DNA from 3 places in the Ramlibacter sp. 2FC genome. Region 3 is predicted to be linked to each of the others. Evidence: predicted binding sites of a transcription regulator. Region 3 holds the regulator's gene; each other region holds the start of a gene.

Region 1 (4,139 bases), on a different contig from region 3:
GCGAGGGCCGGGTGCTGATGCTGGTCGAGGCCGTGGGCAGCGAGACCGTGCTGGCGCAGATCATCCGGCTGGTGGAGGACGCGCAGGCGGCCAAGGCGCCGATACAGCGCCTGGTGGACCGGGTCTCGGCGGTGTTCGTGCCCGTGGTGATGGGGGTGGCGCTGGTCACGCTGCTCGGCTGGCTGTGGGCCGGCGCCTCCTTCGAGAGCGCGCTGATCCATGCGGTGGCGGTGCTGGTGATCGCCTGTCCCTGTGCCCTGGGCCTGGCCACGCCGGCCGCCATCATGGCCGGCACCGGCGTGGCGGCGCGGCACGGCATACTGATCAAGGACGCGCAGGCGCTCGAGCTCGCGCACCGGGTCGACACCGTGGCCTTCGACAAGACCGGCACGCTGACCGTGGGCCAGCCGCTGCTGACCGCGCTCGTCGCGGCCGAGGGCCAGGACGAGGCGGGGTTGCTGCGCACAGCGGCCAGCCTGCAAAGCGGCAGCGAGCATCCGCTCGCGCGCGCCGTGGTCGCGGCGGCGCGCGGGCGCGGCCTGGCGATCGCGGCGCCCGACGGCCTGCGCGCCGTGCCGGGCCGTGGCAGCGAGGGCGAGCTGGGCGCGCGCAGCTGGCTGATCGGCAGCCTGCGCTGGATGGACGAGCTCGGCGTGGCCCTGGGACCGCTCGCGGCGCGTGCGGCCGAGCTGCAGGCCGAGGGGGCCACGGTCTCGGCCATGGCCGAGCGGACCAGCGATGGTCTGACTTTGCGGGCCCTCATGGCCTTCGGCGATGCGCCCAAGCCGGGCGCACGAGAGGCCCTGGCCGCGCTGCGCGCGCGCGGCATCAAGACCGTCATGATCTCGGGCGACAACCGCGGCGCCGCCGAGGCCATGGCGCGCCGCCTGGGCCTCAGGCCCGAGGCTGGCGAGGTGATGGCCGAGGTGCTGCCCGGCGACAAGGCCGCGCTGGTGGCGCAGCTCAAGCAGGGCGGACATGTGGTTTCCATGGTCGGCGACGGCGTCAACGACGCGCCGGCCCTGGCCGCGGCCGACGTGGGACTGGCCATGGGCAACGGCACCGACGTGGCCATGCACGCGGCCGGCATCACGCTGATGCGCGGCGAGGTCGGCCTGGTGGCGGCGGCGCTGGACATCTCGGACCGCACGGTGGCCAAGATCCGGCAGAACCTGTTCTGGGCCTTCTTCTACAACGTGGCCGGCATCCCGCTGGCGGCCCTGGGCTACCTGAACCCGGTGCTGGCCGGCGCCGCGATGGCGCTGAGCTCGGTCAGCGTGATGAGCAACGCCCTGCTGCTGCGGCGCTGGAAAGCGTAGCGGCTGGTTGCCCGGCGCCAGCCCGGTTACCTGCGTTCGGCTTGATCTGCGTCATGGTGGGAGCGGCGGGCGGCAGGCATGCTTGGGGCCATACCCACCGTGCCAGGAGACGCCATGAGACACACCAGCCTGCAGATCATCCGCGACGAGCATTCCTCGCTCGCCGCCATGCATGCATTCCATGCGCATGATGGTGGAGCGCGGTCCGCAGGACGATGCGGAGCGCTTCTTCGACGTGCTGCGCGCCATGCTGTTCTACATCGACGAGTTCCCCGAGCGCCTGCACCATCCCAAGGAGTCGGACCTGCTGTTCCCGCGCGTGGCCAGGCGCTCGCCTGAGCTCATGGAGACCGTGACGCGGCTGGAGCGCGACCACCTGCACGGCGAGGCCCAGGTGCGCGAGCTGCAGCACCTGCTGCTGGCCTGGGAACTGCTCGGCGAGTCGCGGCGCCAGGCCTTCGTCGACGCCTTCAAGCCCTATGTGGACTTCTACCTCGAGCACATGCGGCTGGAAGAGTCGGTGATCCTGCCCGAGGCCGAGATGCAGCTGAGCGAGACCGAATGGGCCGAGCTCGACGCCGCGTTCGAGCGCAACCGCGACCCGCTGACCGGCAAGTACCCGCCCGACCCGGCCTACGACCGCCTGTTCACGCGCATCGTGATGAAGGCGCCGGCGCCGATCGGGCTGGGCGAGGCCTGAGGCGGCGAGGGCGCCGGCCGGCGCGGGCTTTCATCAAGCCTTCATCTGAGCGGCGTAGGCTGCGGCCATTCCAACGAATGGCCGACCCATGCAAGCGCTCAATGTCCAGTGGTTCCAGTGGCTCCATGCCGGCAGCCAGCCCGAGGCCGGCCTGCTGGCCTTCGCGCTGCTGTGCGCCCAGTCCCTGGTCCAGGTCGTGGGCGGGCTGCTGCTGGCGCTGAGCCTGGTCGGGCCGATGCACCTGCGGCGCCGGCTGCTGCAGGCCCTGCTGGCGGTCGCCATAGGCGCCCTGCTGGCGGGCCTGGTGCACCGCCACTGGCCGCAGCCCAGGCCCTTCATGCTGGACCTGGGCCCGCTCTGGCTCGATCATGCGGCGCGCGCCGGCCTGCCCAGCAGCCACGCCACCGGCATGTTCAGCCTGGGCTTCGCCCTGTGGCTGCAGGCCTCGCGCCGCCTCGGCGGCGCGGTGCTGCTGCTCGGCGCCCTGGTCGGCTGGAGCCGGGTCTACCTGGGCGTGCATTTCCCGCTCGACATCCTGGCCGCCCTGCCGGTGGGCTGGCTGGCGGCCTGGCTGGCGCGCGCCTCGTGGCGCGCCGTGGGGGCGCTGCGCTGCGCCGGGCCTCAGGCGGCCAGCGCCGGGTAGTCGGTGTAGCCGCGGTGGTCGCCGCCGTAGAAGGTGCTGCGGTCCGGCGCATTGAAGGGGCCGCCGGCGCGCAGGCGCTGCACCAGGTCCGGGTTGGCGATGAAGGCCTTGCCGAAGGCGACCAGGTCGGCGCCCTGGGACAGCGAGGTTTCGGCCAGCGCCCGGTCCAGCCCGTTGTTCACCATCCAGGCGCCCTGGCCGCCGGCCGCGCGGTAGGCGGCGCGCAGGGCTGCGTAGTCGAACGGGCGTTCGCCCTGCTGGTGGTCGCGCGCGCCGCCGGTGGCGCCCTCGATCACATGCAGGTAGGCCAGGCCCAGCGGCGCCAGGCGCGCCACCACATGCTCGAACAGCGGCTGGGGTTCGGGATCGCTGGCGTCGTTGGCCGGCGTCACCGGCGACAGGCGCAGGCCGGTGCGGCCTGCGCCGATCTCCTCGGACACGGCCTGCACCACCTCGAGCAGCAGGCGCGCACGGTGGGCGATGGGGCCGCCGTAGGCGTCGCTGCGCTGGTTGCTGCCGGCGCGCAGGAACTGGTCGAGCAGGTAGCCGTTGGCGCCGTGGATCTCGACGCCGTCGAAGCCGGCGGCGATGGCGTTGCGCGCGGCGCGCCGGTAGTCGGCCACGATGCCGGGCAGTTCGCTGATGTCGAGGGCCCTCGGCGTTGAGGTTTCGACGAAAGTGGGTACTCCCTCACGGATCAGCACGGTCTTGGTCTTCGCGGTGATGGCCGAGGGCGCGACCGGTGCCTGGCCGCCCGGCTGCAGGTCCACGTGCGAGACCCGGCCCACATGCCAGAGCTGCACCACGATCCTGCCGCCGGCCGCGTGCACCGCCTCGGTCACGGGCTTCCAGGCCGCCACCTGCTCCTCGCTCCAGATCCCGGGCACGTCGGCGTAGCCCTGGCCCTGGTGGCTGATGGCCGTGGCCTCGGTCACGATCAGGCCGGCGCTGGCGCGCTGGGCGTAGTAGGTGGCCATCAGCGGCGTGGGGATGGCGCCGGGCGCGCGGTTGCGCGTGAGCGGGGCCATGACGATGCGGTTGGCCAGCGCGAGGCGGCCGGCCTGGACGGGATCGAACAGGGAAGACATGTGGCTTGTGCTTGGGGAAAAAATGCAGGAGACCCAAATCTAAGGGTTTTCCATTGTCCTTGCCGCACGCATGTGACAGGGGACCGACAGCTTGGCGCCAGCGGCGCGGGCAGAATGCGGGCAGCCATGTCCCACGCAGCCCCCGCCACCTCGCCACGCACCCTGATCGTGCTGGCGCTGGCGCTCTCTCTGGGCGCCGCGGTGTCGCTGGGCATCACGCGCTTTGCCTACGGCCTGCTGCTGCCGCCGATGCGGGCCGACCTGGGCTGGAGCTACACCCTGGCCGGGGCCATGAACACGGTCAACGCCCTGGGCTACCTGCTTGGGGCCCTGGCCACGCCGGCCCTGCTGCGCCACCTCGACGCCGCGCGCCTGCTGCTCGGCGGGGC
Region 2 (4,139 bases), on a different contig from region 3:
TTGCGAGGCCGAAGGCCGCGGCAATCCATGCAGCGAGCAAGGTCATCTGGCAATTTAATTGCACACAATTAAATTGCCAGAAATAATTCAACCCATGACACGCCCCCGCTTCAACGCCGAACAAGCCCTGCTGCTGGACAACCAGCTGTGCTTCGCGCTGTATTCGGCCTCGCTGGCCATGACCAAGCTCTACAAGCCCCTGCTCGAGCCGCTGGGCCTGACCTACCCGCAGTACCTGGTGATGCTGGTGCTGTGGGAGCGCGACGGCCTGATGGTGTCGGAGCTGGGCGAGCGGCTGAGCCTGGACTCGGGCACGCTCACGCCGCTGCTCAAGCGCCTGGAGGCGGCCGGCCTGATCGCCCGCCTGCGCGCCGTGGACGACGAGCGTCGCGTGCACGTCACGCTCACGACCGCGGGCCGCGAACTCAAGGCCCGCGCCGCCGAGGTGCCCGGCTGCGTGTTCGCCGCCACCGGCTGCAGCCTGCTCGAGCTGAAGGCGCTCACCCAGCAGGTCAAGGCCCTGCGCGCCCGACTCGCCGCCTGACATCCCCCTTTTTCCCCACCCGCTTCGACGAAGCATTTCACGCAAGGACCAACCATGACCACCCGACTCGACAAAGTTCTCTACACCGCCGTCGCCACCTCCACCGGCGGCCGCGATGGCCGCGCCGTCAGCTCCGACGGCCTGCTCGACGTCAAGCTCGCGCCGCCCAAGGAACTCGGCGGCATGGGCGGCGCGACCAACCCCGAGCAGCTGTTCGCCGCCGGCTACTCGGCCTGCTTCATCGGCGCGCTCAAGCATGTGGCGGGCCTGCAGAAGGTGGCCGTGCCGGCCGACACCGCGATCACGGCCTCGGTCGGCATCGGCCCGATCCCGCAGGGCTTCGGCATAGCGGCCGAGCTGGTGGTCAGCCTGCCCGGCGTGGAGCGCGAGGTGGCGCAGAAGCTGGTGGACGCCGCGCACCAGGTCTGCCCCTATTCCAACGCCACGCGCGGCAACATCGAGGTGACGATCCGCCTGGCCTGAGCGCCCGAGGGGCCGTCGGTCAGGGCCTGCGCTGCAGCTGGCGCACCTGCTCGCGCAGGCCCTGCACCTCGCGGCGCAGGGTCTGCAGCTCCTGCATCAGGTCGCGCTCGATCTGATGCTCCTCGTCCTCGACCTCCTGCTCCACGAAGATCGCGGCCAGCGAGGCCGTGACCAGCGAAAGCACGGCCAGCCCCAGCAGCACCACCAGCACGGCGAACACGCGCGAGGCGTGGCTGGACGGCACCAGGTCGCCGTAGCCCACGGTGGCCGCCGTCGTGAAGGCCAGCCACAGGCCGTCGGCCAGCGTGACCACCTGCGGGTCCAGCAGCCAGAAGCCCAGGCCGCCCAGGCCCAGGATGGCCAGCGCCAGCACCAGCGAATAGATCAGCCCGCGGCGCATCAGGCGCCGCCGGTGCAGGCGCTTGCGTGGACGCAGGTGCAAGGTCATGAAGGCATTGTGACGCTGGCCGGCGCCGCCCGTGATTGACGCAGGTCAATTCCGGCGCCTCACCCAGCGGCGCAGCCAGGCCGCCCTGGGCTAGGATGGCGCCAAGAGTCCCCCCATGAAGCTGGCACTGCTGTCCGACATCCACGCCAACCTGCAGGCCTTCCAGGCCTGCCTGGCCCATGCGCGCGGCCAGGGCGCCCAGCGCTACGCCCTGCTGGGCGACCTGGTGGGCTATGGCGCCGACCCGGTGGCCGTGGTCGAGCTGTGCATGCAGCTGGCCGGGGCCGGCGCGGTGGTGGTGCAGGGCAACCACGACGCCATGGCGGTGGCGCCGCATGAGGCCGGGCCCACGCTCGGCGCCAGCACCGCGGCCTGGACCCACGCCCAGCTCAGCCCGGCGCAGCGCGCCTTCCTGGCCGGCCTGCCCCTGCTGCACGAGGAGGGCAGCCTGATGCTGCTGCATGCCAGCGCCGACGCGCCCGCGCGCTGGCATTACGTGCAGGACGAGCGCAGCGCCGCGGCCAGCCTGGACGCCGCGACGGCCGGCCGGCCCGGGCTGCGCCATGTGTTCGGCGGCCATGTGCACCAGCAGACGCTCTACTACCGCGGCGCGGGCCGCGCGCTGATGCGCTTCGAGCCCACGCCCGGCGTGGCCTTGTCGCTGCCGCGCCACCGCCTGTGGCTGGCCACCATAGGCTCGGCAGGACAGCCGCGCGACGGCGACCCGCGCGCCATGTACGCGATCTTCGACACGGCCCGGGCCCAGCTGAGCTTTCACCGCGTGCCCTACGACCACCCGGCGGCGGCGGCGGCGATACGCCGTGCGGGCCTGCCCGAGTTCTTCGCCGCACGGCTCGGGGAGGGGCATTGAAGCTGCTCGAACCCGGCGAGCGGCTGGACGGCTTCGTCATCGGCGAATGCCTGCACGCGGGCGGCATGGCCCATATCTACCACGTGGACTTCGAGGACGGGCGCCCCGCCCCTTTCCCGATGGCCATGAAGATCCCGCGCATGACGGCCGGCGACGGTGCCGAGAACATCCTGGGCTTCGAGGTCGAGCTGCAGATCCTGCAGGCGCTGAGCGGCCCCCATGTGCCGCGCTTCGTGGCCGCCGGCGACCTCATGCGCATGCCCTTCCTGGTGATGGAGTACCTCGAGGGCGAGACCCTGCAGCAGCGGCTGGACCGCGGCCAGCGGGAAGATGCGCAGACCCTGGCCCAGCTGGGCGCGGCCATGGCGCGCGCCGCGCACAGCCTGCACCGCCAGAACTGCTGCCACCTGGACCTCAAGCCGGCCAACGTGCTGATGCGCCCCGACGGGCAGGCCGTGCTGCTGGACTTCGGTCTGTCCTGCCATGCCCATTACCCCGACCTGCTGGCCGAGGAGCTGCGCCGGGCCGTGGGCTCGCCGGCCTGGATCGCGCCCGAGCAGGTGGTGGGCGTGCGCGGCGACCCGCGCAGCGACATCTTCGCGATCGGCGTCATCCTGTACGAGCTGGCCACGGGCGAGCTGCCCTTCGGCGCCCCGGCCACCCGGGGCGGGCTGCGCCAGCGCCTGTGGATGGACCCGCCGCCGCCGCGCCGCCACCGGCCCGAGCTGCCCGAATGGCTGCAGGAAGTCATCCTGCGCTGCCTGGCGCCCGAGGCGGCGCAGCGCTACGCCTCGGCCGCGCTGCTGGCCTTCGACCTCACACACCCGGACCAGGTGGCCGTCACCGAGCGCGGCCGCAGCACGCGCGGCACGGGCTTTCGCACGCATTTCAAGCGCTGGCTCAGGGCCGCCGGCATGCATTACCAGCCCAGCCCGCTGCCGGCGCAGCAGGTCGAGGAGGTGCCCATCGTGATGGTGGCCGTGCCGCACCAGGACGTGAGCGACGCCACCCTCTACTCGCTGCGCCAGGCGGTGGCGCGCTCGCTGGGCCTGCGCCCAGGCGCGCGCCTGGCCTGCGTGACGGTGATCTCGCCCGGCGCCAGCAGCTCCACCGACAGCGCGCGCAGCGAGACCAGCCTGCACCGCCAGCACCTGGCCCTGCTGCGCCAGTGGGCCCAGCCGCTGGACCTCGCCGGCCACCAGGCCTCCTTCCACGTGCTGGAGGCCGGCGACGTGGCCCAGGCCCTGCTGCGCTACGCCCAGGGCAACCAGGTCAGCCTGATGATCCTGGGCGCGGCCACGCATGGGCTGCAGATGCAGCGCCTGCTGGCCACGGTGCCGATCCGCGTGGCCATGGCGGCGCCCTGCACGGTGATGCTGGTCAAGCAGGGGCTGCCGTTCGAGCGCCTGGGAGAGTACGGTGCCTGAAGCGGCGCAGAAGCGGAAGAGGCGGCGACAATGCCGGCATGCCATCCGACCACCTGCCACCGTCCGCCACCCACCCCTACAGCGCCCTGACCCCCGACCTGGTGCTCGACGCGCTGGCCGGCGTGGGCCTGTACGGCGACGGCCGGCTCACCGCTCTGAGCTCCTACGAAAACCGCGTCTACCAGGTCCACCTCGAGCAGCCGCAGGCCGGCCATGAGAGCGTGGTGGCCAAGTTCTACCGCCCGGGCCGCTGGAGCGAGGCCCAGATCCTCGAGGAGCACGGCTTCGCCGCCGAGCTGATGACTGCCGAGGTGCCGGTGGTCGGCCCGCTGGTGCTGCAAGGCCGTACCCTGCACCAGTTCGGCG
Region 3 (4,139 bases):
CACTTTGCCGCGGCAGGCGGTGTCCGGTGGGGGCGATTTGTGTGGCGGCGAGCATCGCAGTGGAGTCGGCGCAACGCGCCGACCGCCACAGTATGAGCCCCCGCCGGATACCGCCTGCCGCGGCGCGTGGTGTAGCGCTTGCCAAGACCTTGAGAAGGGCAGCCCGTGAAGCCCAACCAGAGGACGACCACTGCGCGGGTCATCCCCATCGTCGCCGCGCCCGCGGCCGACGAGGTGATGGTCTCGCTCTACGAGGCGCAAAAGAAGATCTACCCGCGCAGCGTCTCGGGCCTGTTCGCACGCTGGCGCTGGGGCCTGGTGATCCTGACCCAGCTGGTCTTCTACGGCCTGCCCTGGCTCGAGTGGGGCCAGCGCCAGGCCGTGCTGTTCGATCTGGGCCTGCGGCGTTTCTACATCTTCGGCCTAGTGCTCTACCCGCAGGACTTCATCTACCTGGCGGCTCTGCTGATCATCTCGGCCATGGCGCTGTTCCTGTTCACCGCCGTGGCCGGCCGCCAGTGGTGCGGCTACGCCTGCCCGCAGACGGTCTACACCGAGCTCTTCCTCTGGATCGAGCGGCACCTCGAAGGCGACCGCCAGGCCAGGATGCGGCTCGACGCTGCGCCCCTGTCGGCCTCCAAGCTGGCGCGCAAGGGCGGCAAGCAGGGGGTCTGGGTGCTACTCTCGCTGTGGACCGGCTACAGCTTCGTCGGCTATTTCACGCCGATCCGCGAGCTCGGCCAGTCCTTCCTGCAGCTGGGCACGGGGCCCTGGGAAACCTTCTGGGTCCTGTTCTACGGCTTCGCCACCTACGGCAACGCCGGCTTCCTGCGCGAGCAGGTCTGCAAGTACATGTGCCCCTACGCGCGCTTCCAGAGCGCGATGTTCGACCGCGACACCTTGATCGTGAGCTACGACGAGGCGCGCGGCGAGCCGCGCGGCGCGCGCTCGCGCAAGGCCGACCCGAAGGCGCTGAACCTGGGCGACTGCATAGACTGCACGCTGTGCGTGCAGGTCTGCCCCACCGGCATCGACATCCGCAAGGGGCTGCAGTACGAATGCATCAGCTGCGCCGCCTGCGTCGATGTCTGCGACAGCGTGATGGACAAGATGGTCTACCCGCGCGGGCTGATCCGCTATTCGACGCAGAACGCCGTGGCCGGCGGCTGGACGCGCGCGCAGCTGCTGCGCCGCGTCTTCCGGCCGCGGGTGCTGGTCTATGCCGCCATCCTGGGCGCGGTGAGCCTGGCCCTGCTGGCCAGCCTGTGGCTGCGCACGCCGTTCAAGGTCGACGTGGTGCGCGACCGCGCCGCGCTGGCGCGCATCGTCAGCGGCGGGCGGATCGAGAACGTCTACCGGCTGCAGATCATGAACGCCACCGAGCGCCAGCAGCAGTTCAGCATCGCGGCCCAGGGCCTGCCCGGCCTCGCCGTGGTGAGCGGCGACAGCGCGACCGTGGAGGCCACCCAGTCGCTGTGGCTGCCGGTGCGGCTGCAGCTGCCCTACGGCGCGGCATCCGCCGGGTCGCACCCGATCCAGTTCCAGGTGAAGACTCTGGACGGCGCGGGGCAGGTGAGTGAGAAGTCGGTGTTTCTGGTTCCGAGGTAAGGAGTGCTCATGCAGGACAGACAAGCGCAACCCTGGTGGAAACACGGCCATGTCTGGCTGCTGATCGCCGGACCGGCCATCGTGGTGGTGGCGGGCTTCGTCACCCTGTTCCTGGCGCTGCGCACGCCCGACCCGGTGATCGGCGGCCATGGGCCGGCCCAGCAGGCCGGGCAGGCCGCCCTGGCGCCGGCCCTGCAGGCGCGCAACCATGCCGCCACCGGCGTGCCCGCCCAGCCGGCTGCGGCGCGGCCCTGAGGCCCGGCTCGACAAGGAGGCCTAGATGCTCGCAAGACGCTGGATGTGGATCGCCTGGCCGGCCTTTCTGGTGGCCGGCGTGCTCGAGATGCTGGTGTTCGCCATGGTCGACCCCGAGGACCTGCACTGGTTCGGCCAGCCGCTGGCGTTGTCGCGCCTGGGCGTCTACACGCTGGCTTTCTTCGTGTTCTGGCTCATGACCATGGCCTCGAGCGCGCTGACCACGCTGCTCTCGCTCTCGCCGTTCGAGGTGAACCGCTGCCCGGTGCCGCCGGACGCACGGCCCGAGGACTGTGCCAGGCAGGAAGGCTGCCGCTGAGGTCTGGAGGGCCGGAAGGGGCGGGCGCAGCCCGCCTTACTGGCAGGACTGGTTGTTGACGATGCGCTTGAGCGCCTCGGTGTCGAGGATGCGCACATGGCGCTGCTTGACCTCGACGATGCCGTCCTCGACGAACTTGGAGAAGGTGCGGCTCACGGTCTCGAGCTTGAGGCCCAGGTAGCTGCCGATCTCCTCGCGCGTCATGCGCAGGATCAGCTCGGACTGCGAGAAGCCGCGGGCATGCAGACGCTGAACCAGGTTGAGCAGGAAGGCCGCCAGGCGCTCCTCGGCGCGCATGCTGCCCAGCAGCAGCATCACGCCGTGCTCGCGCACGATCTCGCGGCTCATGATCTTGTGCACGTGGTTCTGCAGTGCCGTGACCTCGCGCGAGAGCTCCTCGATGCGGTCGAAGGGCATCACGCAGACCTCGGCATCCTCGAGCGCCACCGCGTCGCAGGTGTGGTGGTCGTGCACGATGCCATCGAGGCCGATGATCTCGCCGGCCATCTGGAAGCCCGTGACCTGGTCGCGTCCGTCCTCGGTGGCGATGCAGGTCTTGAAGAAGCCGGTGCGGATCGCGTACAGGGACGTGAACTTCTCGCCGTTGGAGAACAGCATGGCCCCGCGCTTGACCTTGCGGCGCGTGGCCACCACCTCGTCGATGCGGTCCAGCTCCTCGGGCTTGAGGCCCATGGGCATGCACAGCTCGCGCAGGTTGCAGTTGGAGCAGGCGACTTTGATGGCTTGAGGGTTCATGCGTTGGATCCGGGGCGGTGACGCGAGGGACGGTTCGCAGGGTACCCCTTTCGGAGCCGTCCGGCGGGCCGACATGCGGAAAACCTTTCTGACATGCCTCAAATTGTCGCTCGCAGCGCATGGCTGGAAGTTGATCCATGTCAAGGAACCGGAAGCGACCTGGCGGCACAGTAAGAACCATGCAAGATACCAATACAACGGGGCATGTCATCACGCCGGAGCTGTTGCGTCGCTACGACGTGCCAGGGCCCCGTTACACCTCCTACCCGACCGCCGACCGCTTCGTCGAGGCCTTCGGCGAGGCCGACTATGTCCAGGCGCTGGTGCAGCGCCGCTCGGGCGCGGCGGCCATGGCGCTGCCGCTGTCGCTCTACGTGCATGTTCCGTTCTGCGAGTCGCTGTGCTACTACTGCGCCTGCAACAAGATCATCACCAAGCACCACGAGCGCGGCGAGGCCTACCTGCGCTACCTGAGCCGCGAGATCGACCTGCACACGGCGCAGCTGGGCGTGGGGCAGAACCTGAGCCAGCTGCACCTGGGCGGTGGTAGCCCGACCTTCCTGAGCGACGCCGAGCTGCGCGAGCTGATGGCCATGCTCAGGCGCAGCTTCAACCTGGCGCCGGGCGGCGAGTACTCGATCGAGATCGACCCGCGTACGGTCGACGAGGCGCGCCTGGCCGTGCTGGCCGAGCTGGGCTTCAACCGCCTGAGCTTCGGCGTGCAGGACTTCGACCCTGCGGTGCAGAAGGCCGTGCACCGCATCCAGCCGGCCGAGCAGGTGTTCGCCCTGGTCGAGGCCGCGCGCCGGCTGGACTTCGAGTCGGTCAACGTGGACCTGATCTACGGCCTGCCCCAGCAGACCCCCGAGTCCTTCGATCGCACCCTGGCCCAGGTGGTGCAATTGCGGCCCGACCGCATCGCCCTCTATGCCTACGCCCACCTGCCCGAGCGCTTCAAGCCGCAGCGGCGCATCCTCGCGGCCGAGTTGCCGCATCCGGCCGCCAAGCTGGCCATGCTGGCGAGCGCGCTCTCGGTGTTCCCCGAGGGCGGCTATGTCTACGTGGGCATGGACCATTTCGCCTTGCCGGGCGACGCCCTGGCCGTGGCCAAGCGCCAGGGCCGGCTGCACCGCAACTTCCAGGGCTACAGCACCCAGCCGGACTGCGACCTGATCGGCCTGGGCGTGTCGGCCATAGGCCG

The links. The regulator FNR, encoded in region 3, switches genes on or off when oxygen is low (the NO sensors DNR and NnrR bind a similar motif). The targets are predictions, from matches to a motif close to TTGATNNNNATCAA.
Region 1: the regulator FNR is predicted to act here: its motif matches at 1,361-1,374, upstream of FFS10_RS11915 (hemerythrin domain-containing protein).
Region 2: the regulator FNR is predicted to act here: its motif matches at 1,511-1,524, upstream of FFS10_RS01960 (potassium channel family protein).

Annotation. Positions count from the first base shown of each region.
Region 1 covers NZ_SCMM01000023.1:44,586-48,724, forward strand. The annotation lists gene FFS10_RS11910 (heavy metal translocating P-type ATPase) at 1-1,319, shown strand, start outside; gene FFS10_RS11915 (hemerythrin domain-containing protein) at 1,501-2,019, shown strand; gene FFS10_RS11920 (phosphatase PAP2 family protein) at 2,108-2,662, shown strand; gene FFS10_RS11925 (alkene reductase) at 2,641-3,750, opposite strand; gene FFS10_RS11930 (YbfB/YjiJ family MFS transporter) at 3,877-4,139, shown strand, end outside.
Region 2 covers NZ_SCMM01000002.1:157,201-161,339, forward strand. The annotation lists gene FFS10_RS01950 (MarR family winged helix-turn-helix transcriptional regulator) at 95-544, shown strand; gene FFS10_RS01955 (organic hydroperoxide resistance protein) at 599-1,027, shown strand; gene FFS10_RS01960 (potassium channel family protein) at 1,047-1,475, opposite strand; gene FFS10_RS01965 (metallophosphoesterase family protein) at 1,591-2,346, shown strand; gene FFS10_RS01970 (serine/threonine protein kinase) at 2,343-3,773, shown strand; gene FFS10_RS01975 (serine/threonine protein kinase) at 3,812-4,139, shown strand, end outside.
Region 3 covers NZ_SCMM01000053.1:4,169-8,307, reverse strand. The annotation lists gene ccoG (cytochrome c oxidase accessory protein CcoG) at 166-1,608, shown strand; gene FFS10_RS18820 (nitrogen fixation protein FixH) at 1,618-1,863, shown strand; gene FFS10_RS18815 (hypothetical protein) at 1,889-2,182, shown strand; gene fnr (fumarate/nitrate reduction transcriptional regulator Fnr) at 2,219-2,938, opposite strand; gene hemN (oxygen-independent coproporphyrinogen III oxidase) at 3,118-4,139, shown strand, end outside.